DNA from 3 places in the Pseudomonas sp. Leaf58 genome. Region 1 is predicted to be linked to each of the others. Evidence: predicted binding sites of a transcription regulator. Region 1 holds the regulator's gene; each other region holds the start of a gene.
What was found. The regulator sigma-54, encoded in region 1, starts transcription at its own class of promoters, with help from an activator protein. The targets are predictions, from matches to a motif close to ANTGGCATNNANNTTGCTNT.
Positions count from the first base shown of each region.

Region 1 (9,886 bases):
CTTTCCGTAGCCAGGAGGTGGCTGCGCTGTATGCCCAGGATAACCCGCTGGCGGTGCTGACCCGCGCCGAGAAGGTCGAGCTGCTCAAGCGCGTCGACGTCGCTACGCGCGCCCTGGACCCGCGTATCCAGCAGGTCAGCGTGAGCATGGCCGGGGTCTGGGAGCGCATTCTGATCGCTGCGGCCGATGGCAGCCTCGCTGCCGATGTGCGCCCGCTGGTGCGCTTCAATGTCAGTGTCATCGTCGAGCAAAACGGCCGTCGCGAACGCGGCGGGCACGGCGGTGGCGGGCGTACCGACTACCGGTTCTTCACCGAGGAAAAGGTCATGGGTTATGCCCGGGAAGCCTTGCGCCAAGCGCTGGTTAACTTGGAGGCGATCCCGGCGCCTGCCGGCACCTTGCCGGTTGTGCTCGGTTCGGGCTGGTCGGGCGTACTGCTGCACGAAGCTGTCGGCCACGGCTTGGAAGGCGATTTCAACCGCAAAGGCAGTTCGGCGTTCAGTGGCCGGATTGGCCAGCAGGTAGCATCGAAGCTGTGCACCATCGTCGACGACGGTACGCTGGAAGGCCGCCGTGGCTCACTGAGCGTCGATGACGAAGGCACCCCAACCGAGTGCACCACGCTGATCGAGAACGGTGTACTCAAGGGCTACATGCAGGACAAGCTGAACGCGCGGCTGATGGGCATGGCGGTGACCGGCAACGGCCGGCGTGAATCCTACGCGCACCTGCCGATGCCGCGCATGACCAACACCTACATGCGTGCCGGCGAAAGCGACCCGCAGGAAATCATCGCGTCAGTGAAGAAGGGTATTTACTGCGCCAACCTGGGCGGTGGCCAGGTGGACATCACCAGTGGCAAGTTCGTGTTCTCGACCAGTGAGGCCTACCTGATCGAAGACGGCAAGATTACCGCACCAGTCAAGGGCGCGACCCTGATCGGCAATGGGCCGGAGGCAATGAGCCGGGTATCGATGGTCGGTAACGACCTGGCGCTGGACAGCGGGGTAGGGACGTGCGGCAAGGACGGGCAGTCGGTGCCAGTCGGGGTGGGCCAGCCTACCTTGAAGCTGGATGCAATTACCGTAGGCGGTACTGGGGCGTGATGGCTTCGGGGGCCGATGTGAGAGCGGGCAAGCCCGCTCCCACAGGGCCTCACGACAAGGCTCAGCGCAACCCGCGCTGCAACTCGTCGAGGTCGCGGATGTACTTGAACACCTTGCGCGCAGCTGCAGGCGGCTTGTTCCGCGCCTTCTCGTGCTGGGCATGGCGTATCAGCGAGCGCATCTGCTGGCGATCGGTTTCCGGGTATTCGTTAACGAAGCGCTCGAGGTCTTCGTCGTTACCATCGATCAACCGGTCACGCCAGCGCTCTAGGCCGTGGAAACGCTCGTTGTACTGGCGGGTCGAGCTGTCCATCTGCTCGAGCAAGGCGTGGATGGCATCCAGGTCCTGCACGCGCATCAGCTTGCCGACAAACGACATGTGGCGTTTGCGGGCACCATGAGCGGTGTGCTTGCTGGCCTCGGCCAGGGCCTTGCGCAGCTCGTCGGTCAACGGCAGGCGTGCCAGGGTATCGGCCTTGAGCGTGGTAAGGCGCTCGCCGAGTTCGACCAGCGCATGCAGTTCGCGCTTGATCTGGGTTTTGCTTTTTTCGCCGTCGAAGGCGTCGTCGTTTGAATCAACCATGGTGGCAGTCCGCTAGAAATCGCCGCCATGATAACCAGTCGGGGGCCGCTTGTCCGGCCCGGTCGTAGAATGACCCTCGCCGAACGCAGAATTTGAGTGGAGAGAACCATGAGTGCAGTCCAGAGCGTAGGTCCAAAAGACCTGCCAGCATTGCAGGAGCAGGTCGAGGCGATCATCGCCGAAGCGCGCCGCCAGGGGGCCAGCGCCTGCGAAGTGGCAGTATCGCTGGAGCAGGGCTTGTCCACCACAGTACGCCAGCGTGAGGTCGAAACGGTTGAGTTCAACCGCGACCAGGGCTTTGGTATCACCCTCTATGTCGGCCAGCGCAAGGGGTCGGCCAGCACCTCGGCCAGCGGCCCTGAAGCGATCCGTGAAACCGTCGCCGCAGCCTTGGCAATTGCCAAGCATACTTCCGAGGACGAATGTTCCGGCCTGGCCGACGCGGCACTGATGGCCCGCGAGATTCCAGACCTGGACTTGTACCACGACTGGGATCTGGAGCCCGAGAAGGCCATCGAGATGGCCCTGACCTGTGAGGCGGCGGCGTTCGACGCCGACCCGCGCATCCTCAACGCCGATGGCACCACCTTCAATACCCACCAGGGCTGTCGCGTGTATGGCAACAGCCATGGCTTCATCGGTGGCTACGCGTCGACCCGGCACAGCCTAAGCTGCGTGATGATCGCCGAAGGCGATGGGCAGATGCAGCGTGACTACTGGTACGACGTGAACCGCCAGGGCAACCTGCTGGCCGACCCTCGCAGCATTGGTGTGCGTGCTGCGCAACGTGCCGCCAGCCGGCTGGGTGCGCGGCCGGTGCCGACCTGCGAGGTGCCGGTGCTGTTTTCGGCCGAGCTGGCTGGTGGCCTGTTTGGCAGCTTCCTGTCGGCCATTTCCGGTGGCAACTTGTACCGCAAATCGTCATTCCTTGAGGGGACCCTCGGCCAGCGCCTGTTCCCCGCCTGGCTGACCCTCGACGAGCGCCCGCACATTCCGCGTGCACTGGCCAGTGCGGCATTCGATGGTGACGGCCTGGCGACCTATGCCAAGCCATTCGTCGACAAGGGCGAGCTGGTGTCGTACCTGCTGGGTACTTATTCCGGGCGCAAGCTGGGGCTGCCAAGCACCGCCAACGCCGGCGGCGTGCATAACCTGTTTGTCAGCCATGGTGTCGAAGATCAGGCGGCGCTGATCCGGCGCATGGGCCGCGGGCTGCTGGTAACCGAACTGATGGGGCATGGCCTGAACATGGTGACGGGGGATTACTCCCGTGGCGCGGCGGGGTTCTGGGTGGAAAATGGCGAGATCCAGCACGCGGTGCAGGAAGTGACCATTGCTGGCAACATGAAAGACATGTTCCAACAGATTGTCGCGATCGGTAGCGATCTGGAGACCCGCAGCAATATCCACACGGGGTCGGTGTTGATTGAGCGAATGACGGTTGCCGGTAGCTAGTCTACTGCCAGTACCGGCCCCTTCGCGGGCACGCGCGCGCCTACAACGTTGGATGTAGGAGCGGGCATGCCCGCGAAGAAACCAACGCGGTGCCTGCTACCGGCTGCGCCGGTGTTCGCAGACACGCGCTCGCTTATTCGCCTTCGTCGAAGAAGTTGTTGATCAACTCGACCAGCGCGTCCATGGCGTCGGTGTCCTGCTCGCCTTCGGTATGCAGGTGCACCTGGGTGCCTTTGCCGGCCGCAAGCATCATAACCGCCATGATGCTTTTGCCATCCACCAGCTTGTCCGGTGCACGACCAACCCGCACCTGGCAGGGGAAACGGCCGGCAACGCCGACAAACTTGGCTGCCGCCCGAGCATGCAGCCCCAGCTTGTTGATGATGGTGATTTCACGGGCGGGCATGGTGGGGCGGATCCTTGGGCTAGAGGTCGCGGTGGCGGACCTGGACGTTTTTCAGGGATTGCTGCAGCAACTGGCCAAGGCGTTCGGTGATGTATACCGAGCGGTGGTGGCCGCCGGTGCAGCCAATCGCGATGGTGACGTAGGCGCGATTACTGGCGGCGAAGCGGGGCAGCCACTTGAGCAGGTAGCTGGAAATGTCGTTGAACATGTCTTCGACATCCGGCTGGGCAGCCAGGTAGTCGATTACCGGTTGCTCAAGGCCGGAGTGCTCGCGCAACTCGGGCTTCCAGTAGGGGTTGGGCAGGCAGCGCACATCGAACACCAGGTCTGCGTCCACCGGCATGCCGCGCTTGAAACCGAACGACTCGACCAGGAATGCGGTACCAGGCTCGGGCTGGTTGAGCAGGCGTAGCTTGATCGAATCACGCAACTGGTAAAGGTTCAGGTTGGTGGTGTCGATCTTCAGGTCGGCCAGGTCGGAAATCGGCCCCAGCAGGTCGCTCTCCACGCGGATCGCCTCTGCCAGCGAGCGATTGGCATTGGTCAGCGGGTGGCGTCGGCGGGTTTCCGAGAAGCGCTTGAGCAGCGTGTCTTCATCAGCATCCAGGTACAGCACGTCGCAGTGGATATGCCGGGCACGGGCTTCTTCAAGCAGTTCGGGGAAGCGCGTCAGGTGGCTGGGCAGGTTGCGCGCGTCGATCGACACGGCGACCTTGGGTTGCTGCAGCTCGGTGTTGATCAGCGCGCTTTCCGCCAGCTGCGGTAGCAGCCCGGCAGGCAGGTTGTCGATGCAGTAGAAACCGTTGTCTTCCAGGACATCGAGGGCGGTGCTCTTGCCGGAGCCGGACCGGCCGCTGACGATGATCAGGCGCATGTTCAGTGCTCGTTCTGTACGTCCAGGACAACCTGGAACAGGGCCTCGCTGCTGGTGGCCGCACGCAGGCGATCACGCACCTCTTTGCGATCGAGCATGCTGGCAATCTGGCGCAGCAGTTCCAGATGGGCATCGGTGGCGGCTTCTGGCACCAGCAGTACGAACAGCAGGTCCACAGGCGCGCCATCGATGGCGTCGTAGTCGATAGGTGCTTCCAGGTGCAGCAGGGCGCTGACCGGAGCAGAACAACCTTCAAGCCGGCAGTGCGGAATGGCGATACCATTACCGAAACCGGTCGAACCGAGCTTTTCCCGGGCGACCAATTTTTCGAAGACGTCTTGCATCTCCAGTTCTGGCACTTGGTCGGCGATGACGGTGGCGACCTTTTCCAGGGCGCGCTTCTTACTGCCGCCCGGCACGTTCACGAGGGAACGGCCGGGGGTCAGGATGGTTTCAAGTCGGATCATGGATGAGGGGGATCAGCGGGCAGCTGCACCTTGCAGCAGGCTTTGCTGTTTTTCCTTGTGTTTTTTCAGTTGGCGGTCGAGCTTGTCAGCCAAGGCGTCGATCGCTGCATACATGTCTTCGTGTTCGGCGTTGGCAACCACTTCGCCGCCGGGAATCTGCAGGGTCGCCTCGACCTTCTGCTGCAACTTCTCGACTTTCATGATGACCTGCACGTTGGTGATCTTATCGAAGTGACTTTCCACGCGAGCGAGTTTTTCAAGCACGTAATCGCGCAGTGGTTGGGTGACTTCTACATGCTGTCCACTGATATTGACTTGCATACAGCTTCTCCTTTGTTGCCCGTGCATAAAGAGGCAGGTCTTGCACCTGCCCCGCAAACGCTGTGGCTCATCTCAGGGGCTACATCAGTCGCTTGCGCTCGCTCGACGGTGCAATGCCGAGGGACTCGCGGTACTTGGCGACGGTGCGACGGGCTACCTGGATGCCTTGTGCCTCCAGTAAACCAGCGATCTTGCTGTCACTCAATGGCTTTTTCTGATTTTCCGCTGCAACCAGTTTTTTGATGATCGCGCGGATCGCCGTGGACGAGCACTCTCCGCCTTCGGAGGTGCTGACGTGGCTGGAGAAAAAGTATTTCAGTTCGTAGATACCGCGCGGTGTGTGCATGTATTTCTGCGTGGTAACCCGTGAAATGGTCGATTCGTGCATGCCCACCGCTTCGGCGATGTCATGCAGTACCAACGGTTTCATCGCTTCGTCGCCGTGGTCGAGGAAGCCACGCTGGTGCTCGACGATCTGCGTGGCGACCTTCATCAGGGTTTCGTTGCGGCTTTGCAGGCTCTTGATGAACCAGCGCGCTTCCTGCAACTGGTTACGCATGAAGGTGTTGTCGGCGCTGGTGTCGGCGCGGCGCACAAACCCGGCGTATTGCGGGTTGACGCGCAAGCGCGGGATGGCCTCCTGGTTCAGCTCCACCAGCCAGCGCTCACTGTCTTTGCGCACGATGACGTCGGGCACTACGTACTCAGGCTCGCTGGACTCGATCTGTGAACCGGGGCGCGGGTTGAGGCTTTGCACCAGCTCGATGACTTGGCGCAGCTCGTCTTCCTTGATTTTCATGCGCCGCATCAACTGGCTGTAGTCACGGCCGCCAAGCAGGTCGATGAAATCGCTGACCAGGCGCTTGGCTTCGCTCATCCACGGGGTATTGGCGGGCAGTTGGCGCAGCTGCAGCAGCAAGCATTCGCCCAAGGTGCGGGCGCCGACGCCGGCCGGCTCGAACTGCTGGATGCGGTGCAGGACCGCTTCGACTTCGTCCAGCTCGATATCCAGCTCGGGGTCAAAACCGGCGCAGATTTCCTCGAGGGTGTCTTCCAGGTAGCCCTGGCCGTTGATGCTGTCGATCAGGGTCACGGCGATCAGGCGGTCGGTGTCGGACATCGGTGCCAGGTTGAGCTGCCACAGCAAGTGGCTTTGCAGGCTTTCGCCGGCTGATGTACGGGTGGTGAAATCCCACTCGTCGTCATCATTGCTCGGCAGGCTGCTGGCGCTGGTCTGGTAGATGTCTTCCCAGGCAGTGTCGACCGGCAGCTCGTTGGGAATACGTTCGCCCCACTCACCGTCTTCCAGGTTGTCGGCACTGACGGTGCTTTCCTGGAAGCTGTTGTCCTGGGCTTCGGCGGCTGGTTTGTTCTCGGCGTTGTCCGCCATCGGGTCGCTGTTGTCGAAGTCTTCGCCGTCTTCCTGACGTTCGAGCATCGGGTTCGACTCCAGCGCTTCCTGGATTTCCTGTTGGAGGTCCAGGGTAGAGAGCTGGAGCAGGCGGATGGCCTGTTGCAACTGCGGTGTCATCGTCAGTTGCTGGCCCATTTTTAGGACGAGCGATGGTTTCATGGCTGGGGCTAATACCTTGTTCGCCGGCGCGCATGCGCCATCCACTACACGAGGGCGCCGAGGCGCCAGATCAAGCAAGTTTTATGCCTTAAATTGTAGCGTTTGCCTAGAGTACCGTAACAACTTAACCCCGGTTTCAGGGCGATTCGCCAGTACTCCAGGCGCGTGCTGGGGTCAGAGCCGGAACTCGTGGCCCAGGTAAACCTCTTTAACCAAGTCGTTGGCCAGGATGGTTTCGGCATCGCCTTCGGCGATTAACCGGCCATCATTGACGATATAGGCGGTTTCGCAGATATCCAGTGTTTCACGCACGTTGTGGTCGGTGATCAGTACACCGATGCCCTTGGCCTTGAGGTGATGGATGATCTGCTTGATGTCGCCGACCGAAATCGGGTCTACACCCGCGAACGGTTCGTCCAGCAAGATGAATTTGGGTGCGGTCGCCAGGGCCCGGGCAATCTCGACGCGGCGGCGTTCACCGCCGGACAAGCTCATGCCGAGGTTGTCGCGAATGTGGCTGATGTGGAATTCCTGCAGCAGGCTTTCCAGCTCCTTGCGCCTACCATCGCGGTCGAGGTCCTTGCGGGTCTCGAGGATAGCCATGATGTTGTCGGCCACCGACAGCTTGCGGAAGATCGAGGCTTCCTGCGGCAGGTAGCCGATGCCGGCGCGGGCGCGACCGTGCATGGGCTGGTGGCTGACGTCCAGGTTGTCGATCAGTACGCGACCCTGCTCGGCCTGGACCAGGCCGACGATCATGTAGAAACAGGTGGTCTTGCCGGCGCCGTTGGGGCCGAGCAGGCCGACGATCTGGCCGCTGTCGATCGACAGGCTGACGTCACGTACGACTTGCCGCCCCTTGTAGCTCTTGGCCAGGTGCTGGGCTTTGAGGGTTGCCATTTACTCGGCCTTCTTCTTGGGCTGGATCACCATGTCGATACGCTGACGTGGTTGGGTGACGTTGCCACCTCGCCCGGCAGTCGCCACCTGGGTCTTGGTGTTGTAGACGATTTTCTCGCCTTCGGTGGTGTTGCCCTCGTTCTCGACCTTGGCGCGATCGGTGAGGATCACGGTGTCTTTCTGTGCTTGGTACTGAATAGTCACCGCCCAGCCTTTCATCTTGTCAGGCTTGTCAGTGCTCTGCTGCTGCTCGAAGTAGGCCAGGTTGCCTACCGAGGTGACAACGTCGATGTCACCATTGGTGGCGCGCGTCATGGTCACCGTATTGCCTTTGATCATCATCGACCCTTGGGTGATGATCACGTCACCGGTATAGGTGGCCACGCCTTGCTTGTCGTCCAGGTGCGCGTTGTCGGCCTGAATACGAATCGGCTGGTCACGGTCATTCGGCAGGGCGAAGGCGCTCGCGCTTCCCAGTGCAGCGCTCAGGCTGAGCAAAAGGGGGAGGGTTTTAACGAGCCTCATACTGTCCTCTTACGTTAGAGAGCAGGTCCATCCTGCCTTCTTTCAAATACGCTTTCATGCCCTTGCCCGTGGTTGTGCCACCGGCGCCGTCGATTCTAACGGCTTGCTCGGTCTGCGCATATTGCTTCTGCGGGAATACGGTCATGCGTGAGCTGGTGATAATGGTTTCGCGTTGCTTTTCGTCGGTGCGTGCAACGCGTACCTGGTTGATCAATTCGACCTCGGTGCCGTCCGGGTTTACCTCGGCACGCTCGCTCTGGACGTGCCAGGGGTATTGGGTACCGCGGTACATGTGCAGGTCCGGTGTGGTCACCAAGGTGATTTCACTGGCCTTCATATGTTCGACCTTGTCGGCGGTCATTTCATATTGCAGCTTGCCGTCAGGCAGGTACTGCACGCTGTGGGCATTGATCGCATAGTAGTCGATGGCGCTTTCATCGACCTGGGCCACCGGCTGGTCGAGGAAGCTTTCCGGGCTGACATTCCAGTAGCCGATGGCTACCAGCACGGCGGCGATCACCGCCAGCAGCGCGATATTGCGAACTTTCTTGCTGGACATGGGCAGCCTTAAAGGTAATTGGCGTTGGCAGCGTCCAGGGTGCCCTGGGCCTGCATGATCAGTTCGCAGAACTCACGGGCGGCGCCTTCGCCACCGCGAGCCTGGGTCACGCCATGGGCGTGTTGGCGAACAAAGGGTGCGGCATTGGCCACCGCCATTCCCAGGCCGACCCGGCGAATCACCGGCAGGTCAGGCAGGTCATCGCCCAGGTAGGCGACCTGTTCATAGCTTAGGCCCAGTTCGGTCAGCAGGCCGTCAAGTACCACCAATTTGTCCTCGCGGCCCTGGTAAAGGTGCGGGATGCCGAGGTTTTTGGCGCGGCGCTCGACCACCGGCGTGTTGCGCCCGCTGATGATCGCCGTGGTCACGCCCGACGCCATGAGCATCTTGATGCCCTGGCCATCGAGGGTGTTGAAGGTCTTGAACTCGCTGCCGTCTTCGAGGAAGTACAGGCGGCCATCGGTCAGTACGCCATCGACGTCGAACACCGCCAGCTTGATGGCCTTGCCGCGCTGCATGAGGTTCTGGCTCATTCCATCGCTCCTTACATTACACCAGCGCGCAACAGGTCGTGCATGTTCAGGGCGCCGGTAGGCCGGTCGTCCTGGTCTACGACAACCAGTGCGTTGATCTTGTGGTCTTCCATAATCTTCAATGCTTCGGCTGCGAGCATTTCGGCGCGTGCGGTTTTGCCATGCACGGTCATTACCTGGTCGATCAGCGTGGTGTGCACGTCGATGTTGCGGTCCAGGCTGCGACGCAGGTCGCCGTCGGTGAAGATCCCGGCCAACTTGCCATCCGCTTCGAGGATGGCGGTCATGCCCAGGCCTTTGTGGGACATTTCAAGCAAGGCGTCCTTCAGCAAGGTGCCGCGCTGGACCTGTGGCAGGTCGTCGCCGGCGTGCATGATGTTTTCGACCTTGAGCAGCAAGCGCCGCCCAAGCGCACCCCCTGGGTGCGAAAAGGCGAAGTCTTCCGCCGTGAAACCACGGGCTTCGAGCAGTGCGATGGCCAGGGCGTCGCCCAGCACCAGCGAGGCCGTGGTGGAGGAGGTGGGGGCCAGGTTGAGTGGGCATGCCTCCTGGGCGACGCGGGCATCGAGGTTAACCTCGGCAGC
Region 1 is NZ_CP032677.1:1,021,614-1,031,499, forward strand. Features, by position in the region: gene tldD (metalloprotease TldD) at 1-1,106, shown strand, start outside; gene yjgA (ribosome biogenesis factor YjgA) at 1,168-1,689, opposite strand; gene pmbA (metalloprotease PmbA) at 1,798-3,144, shown strand; gene DV532_RS04785 (HPr family phosphocarrier protein) at 3,278-3,550, opposite strand; gene rapZ (RNase adapter RapZ) at 3,570-4,424, opposite strand; gene ptsN (PTS IIA-like nitrogen regulatory protein PtsN) at 4,427-4,891, opposite strand; gene hpf (ribosome hibernation-promoting factor, HPF/YfiA family) at 4,904-5,212, opposite strand; gene DV532_RS04805 (RNA polymerase factor sigma-54) at 5,292-6,785, opposite strand; gene lptB (LPS export ABC transporter ATP-binding protein) at 6,960-7,685, opposite strand; gene lptA (lipopolysaccharide transport periplasmic protein LptA) at 7,686-8,210, opposite strand; gene lptC (LPS export ABC transporter periplasmic protein LptC) at 8,197-8,769, opposite strand; gene DV532_RS04825 (HAD family hydrolase) at 8,778-9,302, opposite strand; gene DV532_RS04830 (KpsF/GutQ family sugar-phosphate isomerase) at 9,314-9,886, opposite strand, start outside.

Region 2 (9,886 bases), 310 kb from region 1:
AAAAGTGTAGGAGCGGCCCCATAAGGGACCGCGTTACCCGCTACCAATCAGGCTGTTTCGGGGTAGCTGTATTCAAATACCCGCACAACCTCGGAGGCATGCCACGACGCCGCCTCCATGCCATCGACCGGCCCGGAGAAACGCCCCAGGCGCTCCACACATTCAAAAAAGCCGGTACGCGGCAAACGGCTGGCACCTTGGCTAATGACCAATGAGCTGCGCAATGGCTGCTCGGCGCGGGCATCCAGCACCGCCAGGTACTCCAGCGCGGCGGTCAGCGTTTGCATGGCCGGGCTGGGCAACTGCAAGCGCTCGATCAGCGCTCGGTAAGTCAGCAAGTGGCGTTGACGACGGGCCAGGTCAAGCTCGCCCAGCAGGTTATCCCAGTGCTGTCGGCTGATCCTGACCTGGCTCATGAGGGTTCACTCCAGCCAGCCACCCCCAGATGCCAGGCCAGGGCTCGACGGATGGCCGCGTCCGGCTGCCGTTCGCCCGATTCGATCATGGCCAGGTAAGCCGGGCTCACCCCCACATTGCGCGCCAGCTGCTCAGGGGCAATGCCCTTGGCCTGGCGAATTTGCGCCACTTCGCTGAACGCGGGCAGTGGTGCAGTGGCTGCGGCACTGGCTGGCGCGCTGGTAACTGCCTCGGCTGGTGCCTGCCCCGCGGCCTTGAGCAGTGCCTGATACTGCTCCCAGGGAACGACGGCGTACTCGGGTTGACCGTCCCGGCTGATGACCTGAATACCCATTACAAACCCCTTTAAAAAGGATTACAGCATGTAATCCGTAGGCATAACCCTTATGCCAATTATATTACCAACTCCGGGGTCTGTGCAGTTGCGGTGCAGTTCAGGCGGTATTCATGGCGTATTGCGCTCCAAGCGCAAGGCTTCGGCGCTGGCGGGCAGGCGCTCGACCACACGCAGCCGCTCGGGCGCCTGGCTGTCACGCCAGGCTTTGAAACGCGCCAGTTCATCGGCCACGGTCTTCAACACCCAGCCCAGTACCGCAATGTCATCGAGAAAGCCCACACCCAACAGCCAGTCGGGGATGGCATCGATGGGGCTGACGAAATACAGCAGGCCAGCCACGATGGTGACCAGTGCCTTGGGGCTGATGGCGCGGTATTCGCCGCGCCACCAGGCCAGGCACAGTGACTGCAGTAACTTCACGTCTTCCCGCAGTTGGCCGAGGCGCGGGCCTTTACGGGCCACCGCGAACAGCAGGGCCGGCAACCGGCCACGGCTGAGCAGGCGCTCAGCCAGCGGCAGGAAACGGGCAAAATTCCAAGGTGCGCTCATGGAGCCTCCGAGAGGGAAAGGTTATCCACATTTATTGTGGATAACCTTGTGAACAGGGCGATATTTCTGACCTCAGGTGCCTACCAGGCAAGGGCCCCGGTCAGATCGGGCGTTTTTTACACAACCGTTTCACACCCGCTGGGTGTATGCCGCAAACGATTTGCGTCAGAAGCGTCCTACTTCTTCACGCTGCATTTCCTCGGACAGTATCAGCAGTTGCTGGTTCGTCCAACCATCCGCCACAAACGAAAACGCCCCGTTATGACGGGGCGTTTTGCACAGACCGGCCAGCGTTACTTGGCAGGTGCTTCGGCGGGTGCTTCAGCTTCCGGCTCTGCGCCTTGCAGCTGGGCCGGGTCCTTGATGGCGATCAGTTCCAGGTCGAACACCAGTACCGAGTTGGCCGGGATCAATGGGCTTGGGCTCTGCGCGCCGTAGGCCAGTTCAGCTGGGATGAACAGCTTGTACTTCTCGCCGACGTGCATCAGCTGCAGGCCTTCGACCCAACCTGGGATCACGCCGCTGACCGGCAAGTCGATCGGGCTGCCGCGCTCGACGGAGCTGTCGAACACCTTGCCATCGATCAGCTTGCCTTCGTAGTGGACGGTAACTACATCGGTCGGCTTAGGCTGTGGGCCATCGGCTTTCTTGACCACTTCGTACTGCAGGCCCGAAGCGGTAGTGACCACGCCTGGCTTCTTGGCGTTTTCTTCGAGGAATTTCTTGCCGGCCGAGGCGGCTTCTTCGCTGGCCTTGGCCAGGCGCTCTTCGGCACGCTTCTGCAGCGCGGTGAAGGCCTCTACCAGCTCTTCGTCCTTGAGACGCTGTTCTTTCTTGCCAACGGCGTCTTCGATGCCGAGGGCGACTGCTTTCGAATCAAGGTCTTCCATGCCTTCCTGCGCCAGGCTCTTGCCCATGTTCAGGCCGATACCGTAGGAGGCTTTCTGTGCCGGAGTCTTCAGCTCGGGGCTGCTGGCTTGTTGATCGCAGCCAGCCAGTACCAAGCCTACCAGGGCAACCGCAGCCGCCAAACGATGCTGTTTCATGCTATTTCCTTGTTCATGCGCCATAAGGGCAATCAGGGTAAAGCCGCGAGCTTAGCAGGCGGCCATGACCAATGGCTACCGGCATAGGAGCGGGTTTTGCTAAGGAAGTTCAGTCGTTAAACGCTTATTCATCCAAGGCATTGCAGCCACTGGCCAGTATTGACCCTGTGGGATGGTTTTGCCGGTTTTCTTGGCTAGGTTGGGGAAGTCTGCAGCCAGCCAACAGAGCGGGGGCCTTCCACCGTGCTCAGGGGTAATTACCTTCGCGATACTGCCCCGCCACTTCGCGCAACACTTCGCACACCCACTGCCCTGGCAGGCTCTGCGCCAAGGCAGCATTGCGGCAGATGCCCACCGAACCGCCCGGCTCGCGCACCCCCAAGTCGAGTTCGACCAGTTCGCCACGGCGCAAGTCGAGCAACACCGCATCGCGCGGTGCTACCCACACTGCATCGCTGCCCAGCAGGTAGCGCCGGCTCAACGCCAGTGACAGGGTTTCCAGGCGCTGGGCCGGCATCTGGATACCGCACTGCACGAACAGGCTGTCAGCATGCTGGCGGATGGTGGTGCCGGCGGGCGGCAACACCAGCGGGTAACGCCCCACCTGCGCGCGCTCCACCGGAGTACTGGCCAGCAGCGGGTGGTCCGGGCGCACCACCAGGCTCATCGACTCGCTGTACAGGTGCTCGAACGACAGGCCTTGGATCTGCGGGCTGTCGGTCATGCGCCCGACCACCAGCTCCAACTCCCCTACGCGCAACTGGCCAAGCAGTTGCGCGCTAACCCCGGTGACCACACTGATCACCAGCGCTTCATGACGCTGGTGCAAGCGGCACAGCACTTCGGGCATGAGCAGGCCTTCGACCGTGGACAGCACACCGATGCGCACCTGCGACGGTGCCCGGGCTTCGCCACGCAGGCTGCTTACACCATCACGCAGGGCCTGCACGCTGGGCCCGGCGTAGCGCATGAATCGCACCCCGGCTGGGGTCAGCTCGACGCCCTGGCGGCTGCGCGCGAACAGACGCGCCTCCAGCAGGTCTTCGAGTTCCTTGAGGGTCTTGGAGATCGCCGGCTGGCTGATCGCAAGCATGTCGGCAGCCCTGGCCAGGCTGCCCTGCCGGGCAATCTCCAGAAAGCACAGCAGGTGGCGGTATTTGATGCGGGTATCGAGGTTCATGGCCTCAAGCTTAACGCATTGCCTGGGCGGGTTAGGTATTTCGCCTGCACTGGCCTCTTCGCGGGTAAACCCGCTCCTACAGTATCTGGCAGGCGAGCCCGAGGTGATGCTTGTAGGAGCGGGCTTGCCCGCGAAAGGGCCGGGGTGGGCTGCCGATGAATATCAAGCCACTGCCAACTCCACCGCCCCCTCCTTCAAGCGCACCGGCCACACCCGCAAGCACTGCCCGGCATCCTCAAGGCACTCGCCGCTCTGTAGGCTGAAGTGCTGCTTATACAACGGCGCCGCCACCACCAGTTCCCCCTGCACACTGCCCACCAACCCCCGGCCGATAATATTGGCCCCGGAGCGCGGGTCGCGGTTATCCACCGCATACAGCGGCTGCGCCTGCCCCGGCAGGTAGAACAGCGCTACCTGAGCCCCCTCAAGCCACACCACCACCCCGGAATCGGCCACCAGGTCATCCGCCTGGCACACCGCCTGCCAGTTCTCTTGACTTTTTACAGCAGCATTGGACAGGTTCATCAGACAGCCTCTTCGACGGTTGGGATCAGGTGCAACGGCGCAGCAGGCCGGCGTTGTTGGCGTTCGCGCACGAAATGCACGTCTGGGTCGGCACGCCGGTCGTTGACGAAAGTACGGAAGCGCTTGAGCTTCTCGGGGTCGTTCAAGGCGTTGGCCCACTCGCATTCATACTGGTCGACCACATGCTGCATCTGCGCTTCCAGCTCGCAGGCCAGGCCCAGGCTGTCGTCGATGACCACCTGCTTCAGGTAGTCCAGCCCGCCCTCCAGGTTCTCGCGCCATACCGAGGTGCGCTGCAGCTTGTCGGCGGTGCGGATGTAGAACATCAGCACGCGGTCGATCAGGCGCACCAGGGTTTCGTCGTCGAGGTCGGTGGCGAACAGTTCGGCGTGCCGTGGGCGCATGCCGCCGTTGCCGCACACGTACAGGTTCCAGCCCTTGTCGGTGGCGATCACGCCGATGTCCTTGCTTTGCGCCTCGGCGCATTCACGGGTGCAACCAGACACCGCGAACTTGAGCTTGTGCGGGCTGCGCAGGCCCTTGTAACGGTCCTCCAGGCGCAGCGCCATGCCGACGCTGTCCTGTACGCCGTAGCGGCACCAGGTGCTGCCGACACACGACTTCACCGTGCGCGTCGACTTGCCATAGGCGTGGCCGGTTTCGAAGCCGGCCTCGATCAGCTCACCCCAGATCAACGGCAGTTCATGCAGCTGAGCGCCGAACAGGTCGATGCGCTGGCCGCCGGTGATCTTGGTGTACAGGTCGTACTTTTTCGCCACCTGGCCGATGACGATGAGCTTGTCGGGGGTGATTTCACCGCCGGGGATACGCGGCACCACCGAGTAGGTGCCGTTTTTCTGCATGTTGGCCATGAAGGTGTCGTTGGTGTCCTGCAGCGGCACCAGCGCGGGGTCCATGATCGGCTGGTTCCAGCACGAGGCGAGGATGTTGCCCACTGCCGGCTTGCAGATGTCGCAGCCAACGTGGCCCTTGCCGTGGCGCCCGAGCAATTCGTTGAAGGTGCGGATGCCCTCCACCCGCACCAGCCCGTACAGCTCCTGGCGGGTATAGGCAAAGTGCTCGCACAGGCTTTTGTCCACCGCTACGCCACGCGCGCTCAGCTCGTGCTCGACCACCTGCTTGAGCAGTGCCGCGCAACCACCACAACCGCTGGCGGCCTTGGTGCAGCCCTTGACCGCAGCAAGGTCGCCACAGCCGCTGTCGATGGCGGCGCAGACTGCGCCCTTGCTGACGTTGTGGCACGAGCAGATGGTCGCGCTGTCGGGCAGCGCATCGGCCCCCAGGGCCGGCGCGCCAGTGCCTTGCGGCAAGATCAGCGCCGCCGGGTCGGCTGGCAGGGTAATGCCGTTCTGGGCGTACTGCAGCAGGGTGTCGTAGTAGCTGTTGTCACCGACCAGCACTGCGCCAAGCACGTATTTGCCGCTGGCATCGACCACTAGCCGGCGATAGGCGCTGTTGGCCTCGTCGATGAAGCGGTAGCTGCGCGCGCCCGGCGTGGCGCCATGGGCATCGCCGATCGAGCCGACATCCACGCCCAGCAATTTCAGCTTGGTCGACATGTCGGCGCCGGTGAACTCGCCAGCGGCTTCGCCCATCAACAACGCCGCCAGGTTACGCGCCATGCTGTAGCCAGGGGCTACCAGGCCGAACACGCTGCCGTTCCACGAGGCGCACTCACCGATGGCGAAGATGCGCGGATCGCTGCTGCGGCAGTGGTTATCGATCACCACCCCGCCACGCGCGGCGATCTCCAGGCCGCAGGCACGGCCTAGGGCATCCTGCGGGCGAATACCGGCCGAGAACACGATCAGGTCGGTTTCCAAGTGCTCGCCGCCGTCGAAATTCATGCGGTAGCGGTAGTCTGCGCCCGCACTGATCGACTGGGTGGCACGTGACAGGTGTACGCCCACCCCCAGGGCTTCGATCTGCGCCTTCAGCGCAGCACCGCCCTCGCCGTCCAGTTGCACCGGCATCAGCCGTGGGGCGAACTCCACCACGTGGGCTTCTAGGCCCAGCGACTTCAGTGCGTTGGCCGCTTCCAGGCCAAGCAGGCCACCACCAACTACCACGCCACGGCGCGCTTCACTGGCGGCAGCGCGGATAGCGTCAAGGTCATCGAGGGTGCGGTAAACCAGGCGGGCATTGCCGCTGGAGCCTTCGATCGGCGGCACGAAGGGGTAGGAACCGGTGGCCAGCACCAGCTGGTCGTAGCCGTAGCGGCCCTCGGCGGTGACCACTTCGGCGCGCTCACGGTCGATTTCCAGCACCGCTTCGCCCAGGTGCAGGTGCACGCCGTTGTCGCCGTAGAAGCCCTGCTCGCACAGGGCCAGGGTTTCGGCACAGCTGCCGCCGAAATACTCGGACAGGTGCACGCGGTCGTAGGCGCGCTGGCGCTCTTCGCCGAACACGTGCACCTCGAAGCGCTGCAGGGCGCCGCGGCTGACCAGTTGTTCGACGCAATGGTGGCCGACCATGCCGTTGCCGACGATGACCAGTCGCTCTCGTTGCCCGCTGCTCGCTGTTGCCTTCATAAGCCGATCCTCGATCAAAAAAAAAGCGCCTGGAGCCGAAGCTCCAGGCGCCTTTGCCTGTATTCATCACGGTAGGGGGCCCAAGTTGATCGCCGTTGATCAGTGGGCTTTGTTGTTGCTGGGATAAAGCAGGGACTGTGCCAACTGGGTTGCCTGTACTGCCCTCTTCGCGGGCAAGCCCGCTCCTACAACGGTCTGCGCAGCGTCATGCACTGGTAGGAGCGGGCTTGCCCGCGAAGAAGCCGGCACAGGCCATGCACATTCACAGTGCACAACACCCCATCGCGGTGCATTCAGTACACATCCCGCCGATACCGCTTGGCCCTGCCCAGCGCTTCGACATAGGCCGCAGCCGCCGCTGCATCCATGCCGCCATGCTCGGCCACGATCGCCCGCAACGCCGCATCCACATCCTTGGCCATGCGCTGCGCATCGCCACACACATAGACGTACGCCCCCGCCTGCAGCCACTGCCACAGTTGTGCCCCCTGCTCGAGCATGCGTTGCTGCACATAGACCTTCTCGGCCTGGTCGCGCGAAAACGCGGTGTCCAGGCGCAAGTGCCCTGCTGCCTGCCAGGCCTGCAGTTGCTCTTGGTAATAGAAGTCGCTGGCCGCGTATTGCTCGCCAAAGAACAGCCAGTTGCTGCCTTTCGCCGCCCGTGCCTCACGTTCTTCGAGGAAGGCACGGAACGGCGCAATGCCGGTGCCGGGGCCGACCATGATCAGCGGCACGCTGTCGTCCTCGGGTAGGCGGAAGTGCTTCGACACCTGCGGGAAAATCGCCACCTTAAGCGCTTGCGCGCGGTCGGCGAGGAAGCTTGAACACACGCCTTTACGCGCGCCATAGCGCACCGTGGACACGGTCAAGTGCACCTGCTGCGGGTGCGCCAGCGGGCTGGAACTGATTGAGTACAGGCGCGGCTGCAACGGTTTCAGCAGCTCCAGCCAACGGGCCAGAGACAGCTGCTGAGGGAAGGCGCGCAGCACATCGACCAGCTGCCGGCCCCACAGCCAGTCGTGCAACTCGGCCTTGCACTCAGGTAGCAGCAGGCGCTGCAGGTCTGGGGCGTTGGCGGCGAAGGCCTGCAGTTGCTGCGCGGTGACCTTGGCGATTTCCAAGTGCGCTTGCAGAGCTTCAGCCAGCGGCATGGCTGGCTGGCCTTTCAGCTCGACCGGTGCTTGGCCATCGAGCTGCATCAGCGCCAGCAGTTCGTCGACCAGCGCCGGGCAGTTGCGCGGCCACACGCCCAAGGCATCACCAGCGGCATAGGTGAAACCACTGCCGCTCAGGTCAAACACCAGCTGCCGGGTTTCTTTGCTGGCACCCGGGCCGTTAAGCAGGCGGTTCTCCAGCAAGGTGGCGGCCCAGGGTTGCTGCTTGTTGTAGGGCGCCACCGCAGCCGGTGCGCTGACCGGCGGCGACGCCGCGGCACTGCCCAGGGTGGGCAGCAGCGCGTCGAGCCAGGCGGCGAAGGCTTCGTCGAAGTCCGGTTCGCAGTCCACCCGCGGCAACAGGCGTCGCCCGCCCAGCTCGGCCAGGCGCTGATCGAGCTTACGGCCAAAGCCACAGAACTGCTCGTAACTGGAGTCGCCCAGGGCTAGCACGGCATAGGGCAGTTCGGCACAGTGGCTACCCTCCTCGCCCTGCAAGGCGTGCCAGAACCCGGCAGCGCTGTCGGGCGCGTCGCCATCGCCAAAGGTGCTGGTGATCAGCAGGACACTGGCGGCGCCCTGCAACTGACGCGGGCTGAGCGCTTGCATGCAATTGAGCTGCACGTCCAGGCCGGCATCGCGCAAGCGCTCGGCACAGCGCTCGGCAAGCAGTTCGCCGTTGCCGGTTTGCGAGGCCCACAGCACCTGGTGCCGTGGCGCCGCCACCGCGGTATCGGCGAGCAGCGCCGGCTGGGCGAACAGCCCGGCCAGCAAGCCATCAACGAACAACCGGCAGTTGGCAGCCAACGGCGCACTGGCCGGCAAGCTGGGCACGCCAGCGGCACGGGCCTGCTCCAGGCCGAGCAGGAAACCTTGCAAGTACTGGCGTTCCTGCTCGGCCAGTACCGGCGCTGGCAGGGTATCCAGGCCAAGCAGACGGGACAGGGTGGCGGTGGGCATGCGGGCTGGCTCCGGCAGGGGGGCGGTGGCGCCCAGTTCAAGGGCGTCGATACGTTCGCCGGCAACCCGTTGCAAGGCCACCGCGCAGTGTTTGAAGGCCGGCTGCAGCGATAGCGGGTCAACCGCATCGCAGGTGACGGCGTTGATCGCCAGTTGCGCGCCAAACAGGTCGCCCCAATGGAACGGGGCGAAGCAGTTGCCCGGCAGCACGCGGTCACTGATGCGCGCGGGCAGCACGGCTTGGCCACGGCGCGAGCGAATGGCTACCTGGTCCTTTTCGGCAATGCCCAGCCGCGCAGCGTCTTCAGGATGAATTTCGACGAAGGGGCCGGGCGCCAGTTTGTTCAGCGCCGGCACCTTGCCGGTCTTGGTCAGGGTGTGCCACTGGTGCTGCACGCGGCCGGTATTGAGCACAATGGGGTAGTCGTCATTCGGCAACTCCGGCGCGGGCAACCAGGGCCGGGCGAAGAAGCGCGCCTTGCCGCTGGCGGTGGGAAAGGCCAGCGCCGGGCAGCCACCCTGGGCGTCTTGCCGCAGCGCCTGGCTGTTGCCATCGTTGAGGTAGCGAACCGGGCTGCGTGGGGTGTCGCGGCCTGGCGCGCAGGGCCACTGGCGTGGTTGCTCACGCAGTTCGGCATAGCCAATGCCCCGCAGGTCGTAGCCGGTTGCCGGGTTGTGGAAGCGGCGGATTTCCTCATACACCGCTTCGGCATCAGGGTAGTCGAAGGCGTCGGCGTAACCCATGGCGCAGGCGACCCGGGCAATGATCTGCCAGTCCGGCAGGCTCTGCCCTGGCGGTTCGACGGCGCGGGGCATCAGGGTCAGGTTGCGCTCGCTGTTGATCATCACACCCTCGCCTTCGGCCCACAGCGCAGCCGGCAGGAGGATATCGGCGTAGCGGTTGGTTTCGCTGTCGAGGAAGGCATCCTGGGTAATTACCAGCTCGGCCTGGCGCAGGCCGTCGATCACTTGCTGGCGGTTAGCGACGCTGGCTACCGGGTTGCTACAAATGACCCAGCAGGCTTTCACCTCGCCAGCCTTCATCTGCTCGAACAGCGCAATGGTGCCCTCGCCGCCTTCGCTACGCAGGCTGCCCGGCGGCAAGCGCCACTGCCCCTCGACGAAGGCGCGATCCTCTGCCACCAGCGCCGAGCGCTGGCCGGGCA
Region 2 is NZ_CP032677.1:1,333,143-1,343,028, reverse strand. Features, by position in the region: gene DV532_RS06295 (hypothetical protein) at 48-416, opposite strand; gene DV532_RS06290 (helix-turn-helix transcriptional regulator) at 413-751, opposite strand; gene DV532_RS06285 (YkvA family protein) at 863-1,303, opposite strand; gene DV532_RS06280 (FKBP-type peptidyl-prolyl cis-trans isomerase) at 1,597-2,349, opposite strand; gene pcaQ (pca operon transcription factor PcaQ) at 2,597-3,529, opposite strand; gene nirD (nitrite reductase small subunit NirD) at 3,692-4,054, opposite strand; gene nirB (nitrite reductase large subunit NirB) at 4,054-6,606, opposite strand; gene DV532_RS06260 (bifunctional nitrate reductase/sulfite reductase flavoprotein subunit alpha) at 6,900-9,886, opposite strand, start outside.
Region 2: the regulator sigma-54 is predicted to act here: its motif matches at 6,732-6,751, upstream of nirB (nitrite reductase large subunit NirB).

Region 3 (9,886 bases), 1.4 Mb from region 1:
CGCCATCGGCCTGCTCGAAACGGCCCCGGCGCAGGTTGGCGGCACCGGTGAAGGCGCCTTTCTCATGGCCGAACAGCTCGGACTCCATCAGGTCCTTGGGGATGGCGGCCATGTTCAGGGCAATGAACGGTGCAGCCGCACGCGGGCTGTGGCGGTGCAGGGCATGCGCCACCAGCTCCTTGCCGGTACCCGATTCGCCGTTGATCAGCACGGTGATGTTGGAGTGGCTGAGGCGGCCGATGGCGCGGAACACCTCCTGCATCGCCGGTGCTTCACCGATGATTTCCGGGGTGCGCGCCAGGTTCTGCGGCACGTCCAGCCCTTGTTGCTCCTGGGCATGCTGGTTGGCGCGCTTGACCAGCGAGACCGCCTCGTCCACGTCGAATGGCTTGGGCAGGTATTCGAAGGCACCGCCCTGGTACGACGCCACGGCGCTGTCCAGGTCGGAATGGGCCGTCATGATGATGACCGGCAGGCGTGGGTGCTGCTCACGGATCTGCGCCAGCAGGTCGAGGCCACTGGTGCCGGGCATACGGATGTCGGAAATGATCACGTCTGGTTGCTGGCGTGCCAGGCGGCCCATCACGCCGTCGGCGCTGTCGAAGCTCTGGGTGGTCATGCCTTCCTGTTGCAGGGCTTTTTCCAGGACCCAGCGGATGGAGCGATCATCGTCGACGATCCATACGGTTTCACTTCGGCTCATGAGGCGGTGGCTCCTTGTTCCAGGGGCAGGTAGATCGAGAAGGCTGTGTGGCCTGCATGGCTTTCACACTCGATCAGGCCCTGGTGCTGGCTGATGATGTTCTGGGTAATGGCCAAGCCCAGCCCGGTACCGTCCGGGCGGCCGCTGACCATGGGATAGAAGAGGGTGTCCTGCAGTTCAGCCGGGATGCCTGGGCCGTTGTCGATGATTTCGACCCGTGCCACCAGGCGGTGGCGTACATGGCCGATGGTGAACTGGCGCAGGGCACGGCTGCGCAGCGTGATGCGGCCCAGGCGCAGTTCGTTCTGCGAGCTGATCGCCTGCATGGCGTTGCGCACGATGTTGAGCACGGCCTGGATCATCTGCTCACGGTCGATCAGCACGTCCGGCAGGCTTGGGTCGTAATCGCGCACCAAAGTGATGCAGCCTTGGCTTTCGGCATCCACCAGGCTGCAAACTCGTTCCAGCACTTCGTGGATATTGGTCATGGCCAGCGACGGCAGCTTGTTCGAGCCGAGCATGCGGTCGACCAGATTACGCAGGCGGTCGGCCTCTTCGATGATGACGTTGGTGTAGTCGCGCAGGCCTTCCTCGGGCAGTTCACGCGCCAGCAGTTGGGCTGCGCCGCGGATGCCGCCGAGCGGGTTCTTGATTTCGTGGGCCAGGCCGCGCACCAGCATCTTGGTGGTTTCCTGCTTGCTCAGCTGGGCTTCTTCTTTGGTGATGCGCAGTAGTCGGTCACGCGGGTGCACCTCCAGCAGCAGCAAGGTCTTGCCCTGGTGCAGGATCGGTGTGACGGCGTAGTCGACAGTGATGGTTTGCCCGGTCAGCGAGGTCAGCTGCGCTTCGCGCTTGGTGAACGGGTGCGCCTGCTCCACCGCCTGGCGCAGCGAGCTGAGGGCCTCGGTCGACTCGGTGAACAGTTCGCTGATGAATTGCCCATGGCTGCGCTGGCCACTGACCGCCAGCAGCATTTCCGCAGCCGGGTTCATGTACTCCAGGCGCAGCTCGGCGTTGAGCAGTAACGTGGCAGTGGTCAGGTTGTCCAGGAGCAGACGGTGCTGTGCATCGCTGATGGTCATAAGGCGTCGTTGACCTCTTTTGGCGCTTGCCTGGCACTGCTTTGGCCAGGGCCGGGCGCGGGATAGATCCGCTGATGCGCGTTTCTCTACAAGAAAATGCAAGAAACAAACCAAAGCTCCGAAAAGAAGCGAGATTTGCCGAGAAAGGCCTGAATCTGCGCTGATTCGGATCAAAAGGTCTGGGTGAAACGTTTCATGTGAACCAGATTGGGGAGCAAATAGGAGCACGGCGTTCAGTTGTGCACCAAGATAGAGCATAGCGTGGCAAGGATGGTTTCTGTGGCGCTATTTGGCGCAGAAACGAAAACGGCCTCCCGAAGGAGGCCGTCTTGATCATGTCATCGGCGCGAGGCGCCGATCAGATCAGCAGCTGTAGTACAGCTCGTATTCCAGCGGGTGCACGAAGGTGCGGACCTTGATCTCTTCTTCGCTCTTCAGTTCGATGAAGGCATCGATGAAGTCGTCGGAGAACACGCCGCCCTTGGTCAGGAACGCACGGCCTTTATCCAGCTCTTCCAGAGCTTCTTTCAGGCTACCGCAAACCTGCGGGATGTCCTTGGCCTCTTCCGGCGGCAGGTCGTACAGGTTCTTGTCGGCAGCGTCGCCTGGGTGGATCTTGTTCTGGATACCATCCAGACCGGCCATCAGCAGGGCTGCGAAGGCCAGGTACGGGTTGGCCGATGGGTCCGGGAAGCGTGCTTCGATACGGCGGGCTTTCGGGCTGCCGACGTAAGGAATACGGATCGAGGCGGAACGGTTGCGAGCCGAATATGCCAGCATTACCGGGGCTTCGAAGCCTGGGACCAGACGCTTGTAGGAGTTGGTCGACGGGTTGGTGAAGCCGTTCAGGGCCTTACCGTGCTTGATGATGCCGCCGATGAAGTACAGGGCGGTGTCGGACAGGCCGGCATAGCCTTCACCGGAGAAGGTGTTCTTGCCGTCTTTCCAGATCGACATGTGCACGTGCATGCCCGAGCCGTTGTCGCCGTACAGTGGCTTCGGCATGAAGGTGGCGGTACGGCCATAAGCGTCGGCAACGTTGTGCACGACGTATTTCAGGGCCTGTACTTCGTCAGCCTTCTTCACCAGGGTGTTGAACTTGACGCCGATTTCGTTCTGGCCGGCAGTTGCCACTTCGTGGTGGTGAACTTCAACGGTCTGGCCCATTTCTTCCAGTGCGTTGCACATGGCAGTACGGATTTCGTGGTCGTGGTCGAACGGCGGAACCGGGAAGTAGCCGCCTTTCACGCCCGGACGGTGGCCTTTGTTGCCGCCTTCCACGTCAGCGCCGGTCATCCACGAGCCTTGCTCGGAGAAGATCTTGAACATCGAACCGGAGATATCCGAGTGGAACTTCACTTCGTCGAAGATGAAGAACTCAGGCTCTGGACCGGCGAACACGGTGTCACCGATGCCGGTGCTCTTCAGGTACTCTTCGGCGCGCTTGGCGATCGCACGTGGGTCGCGATCGTAGCCCTGCATGCTCGACGGGTCGACGATGTCGCAGGTGATGATCAGGGTAGGTTCTTCAGTGAACGGGTCCAGTACGGCAGTGTCGTCGACCGGCATCAGGATCATGTCGGAAGCTTCGATACCTTTCCAGCCAGCGATGGAGGAGCCGTCGAACATCTTGCCGACTTCGAAGAAGTCGTCTTCCAGCGCATCACGCGACGGCATGGTCACGTGGTGCTGAATGCCTTTGGTGTCCGTGAAACGCAGATCAATCCACTTGACGTCATGATCTTTGATGAGTTGAACCGACTTCGACATGTTGTCCTCCGGATGGTCTAGAGCGCGGTGGGCCGCTGCCCTGGAAAAAGGGTGTTGCCGGGCGCGGATAGTCGGCCAAGCTTACCTGCCTCACAAGGGAGCAAATTGCATGCCAGTGCCCGAAAATGGCGAGTGCGGGATAAAAGGGGGCGTTTGCGGGCATTTGGCGGTGGGTTGGGCTGGAAAAGTGCACTCTTACGAGGCGAGTTTTCGATTGTTCGCACCAATGTGGTGCATGTCTTGAGTTGTGCGGCGCCTGTGAGACCGAGCGCCGCCCGCGCGGCGCTTCGCGGGGCAAGCCCGCTCCCACATTTGTTTCGGGCCAGTCTCTCCTGCCACATTGGCGCGCGTACCCTTGTTTGCCCCATTCGATATCGCGTCGAACACCAAGGGGCTGCGCGCCAATGGAAACAGGAATAATTGGCCCGAAACAAATGTGGGAGCGGGCTTGCCCTGCGAAGCGCCGCGCGGGCGGCGCTCGGTCTCACAGGAGCCGCAAATCCCGCCTCGTACATTGTTTCAGGGCCAGTCTCTCCCGCCACATTGGCGCGCGCACCCTTGTTTGCCCCATTCGATATCGCGTCGAACACCAAGGGGCCGCGCGCCAATGGAAACAGGAATAATTGGCCCGAAACAAATGTGGGAGCGGGCTTGCCCCGCGAAGCGCCGCGCGGGCGGCGCTCGGTCTTACAGGCGCCGCAAATCCCGCCTGGTACATTGTTTCGGGGCCAGTCTCTCCTGCCACCATTGGCGCGCGTACCCTTGTTTGCCCCATTCGATATCGCGTCGAACACCAAGGGGCCGCGCGCCAATGGAAACAGGAATAATTGGCCCGAAACAAATGTGGGAGCGGGCTTGCCCCGCGAAGCGCCGCGCGGGCGGCGCTCGGTCTTACAGGCGCCGCAAATCCCGCCTGGTACATTGTTTCGGGGCCAGTCTCTCCTGCCACCATTGGCGCGCGTACCCTTGTTTGCCCCATTCGATATCGCGTCGAACACCAAGGGGCCGCGCGCCAATGGAAACAGGAATAATTGGCCCGAAACAAATGTGGGAGCGGGCTTGCCCCGCGAAGCGCCGCGCGGGCGGCGCTCGGTCTCACAGGCGCCGCAAATCCCGCCTCGTACATTTATCTGAAAGCTTCTGATCAAAAGTTGGTCAAATCCTGAGCAATTTCCGATATAATTCGCGCCCCTCATTTTCGGCAGGCCCTGCGCGCGCTGTTAACCAATGAAACTTATCGTCAAAGTCTTCCCAGAAATCACCATCAAGAGCCGGCCGGTGCGCAAGCGCTTCATCCGCCAGCTCGGCAAGAACATCCGCAACGTGCTCAAGGATCTCGACCCTGAGCTCGCGGTCGACGGTGTCTGGGACAATCTCGAAGTGGTCACCCGCATCGAGGACGAAAAGATCCAGCGCGAAATCATCGAACGCCTCACCTGCACCCCAGGTATTACCCACTTCCTGCAGGTAGAGGAATACCCGCTGGGTGACTTCGACGACATCGTCGCCAAGTGCAAGCAGCACTTCGGTCACCTGCTGGCCGGCAAGCACTTCGCGGTGCGTTGCAAACGTGGTGGCCACCACGATTTCACCTCGATGGACGTCGACCGCTACGTCGGCAGCCAGCTGCGCCAGCAATGCGGCGCCGCCGGCATCGAGCTGAAAAACCCGGAAGTGTTGGTGCGTATCGAAATTCGTAACCAGCGCCTGTATGTGATCCACAGCCAGCACAACGGCATCGGCGGCTATCCGCTGGGTGCCCTGGAGCAGACCCTGGTGCTGATGTCCGGTGGCTTCGACTCCACCGTGGCGGCCTACCAGATGATGCGCCGCGGCCTGATGACCCACTTCTGCTTCTTCAACCTCGGCGGCCGTGCCCACGAGCTGGGCGTGATGGAAGTCGCCCACTACCTGTGGAAAAAGTACGGTAGCAGCCAGCGCGTGCTGTTCATCAGCGTGCCGTTCGAGGAAGTGGTCGGCGAGATCCTCAACAAGGTCGACAACAGTTACATGGGCGTGACCCTCAAGCGCATGATGCTGCGCGGCGCCGCGCACATGGCCGACCGGCTGCAGATCGAAGCGCTGGTGACCGGCGAGGCGATTTCCCAGGTGTCCAGCCAGACCCTGCCGAACCTGTCGATCATCGACTCGGCCACCGACAAGCTGGTGTTGCGCCCGCTGCTGGCCAGCCACAAGCAGGACATCATCGACCAGGCCACCGAAATCGGCACCGCCGACTTCGCCAAGCACATGCCTGAATACTGCGGCGTGATCTCGGTAAACCCGACCACCCACGCCAAGCGTCACCGCATGGAGCATGAAGAGAAGCAGTTCGACATGGCGGTGCTGGAGCGCGCCCTGGAGCGTGCCAAGTTCATCTCCATCGACCATGTGATCGACGAGCTGGGCAAGGACATCGAAGTCGAGGAAGTGGCCGAGGCGCTGCCAGGCCAGATCGTCATCGACATTCGTCACCCCGATGCCCAGGAAGACGAACCCTTGGCACTGGAAGGTATCGAAGTCCAGGCCATGCCGTTCTACGCCATCAACAGCAAGTTCAAGCACCTGGACCCTACGCGCCAGTACTTGCTGTATTGCGACAAAGGTGTGATGAGCCGTTTGCACGCACACCATCTGCTCAGTGAGGGACATGCCAATGTGCGTGTTTATCGTCCGACATAAGACGCCGGGGCTGTATGGCGGCAGTATCCGCCATCGCCCTCCCGACCGCCGGGCCCGCTGAGCCTTAAACAGTACATATTGGCCGCCTACACTGGGCGGCAACCGAATCCTCTGATCGAGATACACTTGTGATCGAAAATCTGCGTAACATCGCCATCATCGCCCACGTTGACCATGGTAAAACCACCCTGGTCGACAAACTCCTGCGTCAGTCCGGCACTCTGGAGCGTAACGAGCTCAACGACGAGCGCGTCATGGACTCCAACGACCAGGAAAAAGAGCGCGGTATTACCATTCTGGCGAAAAACACCGCCATTAACTGGAACGGCTACCACATCAACATCGTCGACACCCCCGGCCACGCCGACTTCGGTGGCGAAGTTGAGCGTGTAATGTCGATGGTCGACTCCGTGCTGCTGCTGGTCGACGCTCAAGACGGCCCGATGCCGCAAACCCGCTTCGTGACCAAGAAGGCCTTCGAAGCCGGCCTGAAGCCAATCGTCGTGATCAACAAGGTTGACCGCCCGGGCGCGCGTCCTGACTGGGTTCTGGACCAGATCTTCGACCTGTTCGACAACCTCGGCGCTACCGACGAGCAGCTGGACTTCAAAGTGGTCTACGCCTCGGCCCTGAACGGCATTGCCGGCCTGGACCACACCGAAATGGGCGAAGACATGACTGCCCTGTACCAGGCGGTCATCGACCACGTTCCAGCGCCAGCTGTTGACCGTGACGGCCCGTTCCAGATGCAGATCTCCGCACTGGACTACAACAGCTTCCTGGGTGTTATCGGTGTTGGCCGTATTGCCCGTGGTCGCATCAAGCCGAACACCCCGGTTGTCGCCATCGACGCTGACGGCAAGAAGCGTAACGGCCGTATCCTCAAGCTGATGGGCCACCACGGCCTGCACCGCGTCGACGTCGAAGAAGCCCAGGCTGGCGACATCGTCTGCATCAGCGGTTTCGACGAGCTGTTCATCTCCGACACCCTGTGCGACCCGACTGCCGTTGAAGCGATGAAGCCGCTGACTGTTGACGAGCCTACCGTTTCGATGACCTTCCAGGTCAACGACTCGCCGTTCTGCGGCAAGGAAGGCAAGTTCGTCACCAGCCGTAACATCAAGGACCGTCTGGACAAAGAGCTGCTGTACAACGTTGCCCTGCGCGTTGAAGAAACCGACTCCCCAGACAAGTTCAAGGTCTCGGGCCGTGGCGAGCTGCACCTCTCGGTACTGATCGAAACCATGCGTCGCGAAGGCTTCGAACTGGCCCTGGGCCGTCCGGAAGTGATCATCCGTGAAGTGGACGGCGTGAAGCAGGAACCGTTCGAAAACGTCACCATCGACATCCCTGAAGAAGCCCAGGGCAAAGTCATGGAAGAGATGGGCCTGCGTAAAGGCGACCTGACCAACATGGTCCCGGATGGCAAGGGCCGTGTACGCCTGGAATACAACATCCCGGCTCGTGGTCTGATCGGTTTCCGTAACCAGTTCCTGACCCTGACCAACGGTGCAGGCATCCTGACTTCGATCTTCGATCGCTACGACACCGTGAAGTCCGGCCACATGTCCGGCCGTCAGAACGGCGTACTGGTTTCGGTCGAAACCGGCAAGGCGCTGACCTACTCGCTGGAAACCCTGCAGGCTCGCGGCAAGCTGTTCGTTGAACACGGCCAGGAGATCTACAACGGTCAGATCATCGGCCAGAACAGCCGCGACAACGACCTGGGCGTCAACCCTACCAAGGGCAAGAAGCTCGACAACATGCGTGCTTCGGGTAAAGACGAAGTTATCGCCCTGGTTCCACCTGTTCGCTTCACCCTGGAACAGGCTCTGGAATACATCCAGGAAGACGAGCTGTGCGAAGTAACGCCGAAGTCCATCCGTCTTCGCAAGAAGATCCTGGACGAAAGCGAGCGTACCCGCGCTGCCAAGAAAGCCAAGAACAGCTGAGTTAGTTCTGGCTGAATGAAAACGCCCCCGGTCGAAAGGCCGGGGGCGTTTTTGTTTGCCTGCAGGAATTGCGTTGGCCTCTTCGCGGGCAGGCTAACGATCAGCGCCCAACCACCTTGGGCTTATAGGCACAATACCCCGGCCGCGGCCCGACCTTGGGGTGGTTGCGGCAGGTATCCGGGCGCTTGTCATAAATGGTGCACAGGCGGCTCTTGCGATCCAGGTACATGCAGTCATCGTTGCTCATCCGGGTCAGGGTGAAGATCCCCGACTTCTGGTTGAAGCGTTCGATGATGCCTTCCTTCTGCAGGCGTTTGGCGACGTTCTTCGGCGGTTCGTCTTTCTCGAACTCGTCCACTACGCCGATACGGATCAGATCCTTGATCTTCACCTCCACCGGCAGGGTGCAGCAGGTCGAATGGCAGCCATGGCACATGTTGCTGGTATAACGCTGCCAGGTCTCCAGGCGGTCGACTTCGGCGGCGGCGATCAGGGTCGTTTTCATCGTTATGGGGGTGGATCACGGTCTTGGGGCGCGCGATGATACCGGAATTGTTCAATTTATGAACAACCTTTTGACCGATTGCGTAAACGTACATGAAAACCACGAACCCAAGCTTTCGCTCCCGGTCGAAGCGTCTAGGCTGAACAATCTCCCTCCGCTTTCGTCAACTTGCCCGAGGATGCCGCATGTCCCAGGAACCCACAGCACGTGACGTCGAAGTCGCGGATTTTCGCGCCGCTGTACTGAACAAGCTGACCTACGCGGTCGGCAAGGACCCAGAGCATGCCTTCGACCATGACTGGTTCGAGGCCATTGCTCTGGCTGCGCGCGATCACATGGTCGACCACTGGATGGACCACACCCGGCAGGCTTACCGCCGTAGCCAGAAGCGGGTCTATTACCTTTCCCTCGAATTTCTCATCGGGCGCCTGCTGTACGACAGCCTGAGCAACCTGGGCCTGCTTGACATCGCCCGCGACGCGCTGGAAGGGCTGGATGTGGACCTGGAACGCATTCGCTTGCTCGAGCCGGATGCGGCGTTGGGCAACGGTGGCCTGGGCCGCCTGGCGGCGTGCTTCATGGAGAGCATGTCGACCCTGGGCATTGCTGCCCACGGTTATGGCATCCGCTACGAGCACGGGCTGTTTCGCCAGGCCGTGGTCGATGGCTGGCAGCAGGAGCAGACCGAGAACTGGCTGGACTTTGGCAACCCCTGGGAGTTTGAGCGCGCCGAGGTTATCTACCCGATCAGCTTTGGTGGCAGCGTCGAAACGGTGCACGACACCCACGGCCAGCCGCGCCAGGTGTGGTGGCCGGGCGAGACGGTACGGGCGGTGGCTTACGACACACCCGTGGTCGGCTGGCGCGGCGCCAGCGTCAATACCCTGCGCCTGTGGCGTGCGCGGGCGCTGGAAGAGCTGCACCTGGAGCGCTTCAATGCCGGTGACCACCTGGGCGCGGTAGCCGAGGTAGCACGGGCCGAGAGCATTTCCCGGGTACTGTACCCGGCCGACAGCACCGAGGCTGGCCAGGAACTGCGCTTGCGTCAGGAATACTTTTTCGTCTCGGCTTCGCTGCAGGACCTGCTACGCCGCCACCTGAACATGCATGACAACCTGCTCAATCTGCCGGACGCAGCGGCTATCCAGCTCAACGACACCCACCCCTCGATCGCTGTGGCCGAGTTGATGCG
Region 3 is NZ_CP032677.1:5,014,833-5,024,718, reverse strand. Features, by position in the region: gene ntrC (nitrogen regulation protein NR(I)) at 1-703, opposite strand, end outside; gene glnL (nitrogen regulation protein NR(II)) at 700-1,785, opposite strand; gene glnA (type I glutamate--ammonia ligase) at 2,149-3,555, opposite strand; gene thiI (tRNA uracil 4-sulfurtransferase ThiI) at 4,783-6,237, shown strand; gene typA (translational GTPase TypA) at 6,366-8,189, shown strand; gene DV532_RS23270 (YkgJ family cysteine cluster protein) at 8,290-8,694, opposite strand; gene DV532_RS23265 (glycogen/starch/alpha-glucan phosphorylase) at 8,880-9,886, shown strand, end outside.
Region 3: the regulator sigma-54 is predicted to act here: its motif matches at 3,653-3,672, upstream of glnA (type I glutamate--ammonia ligase).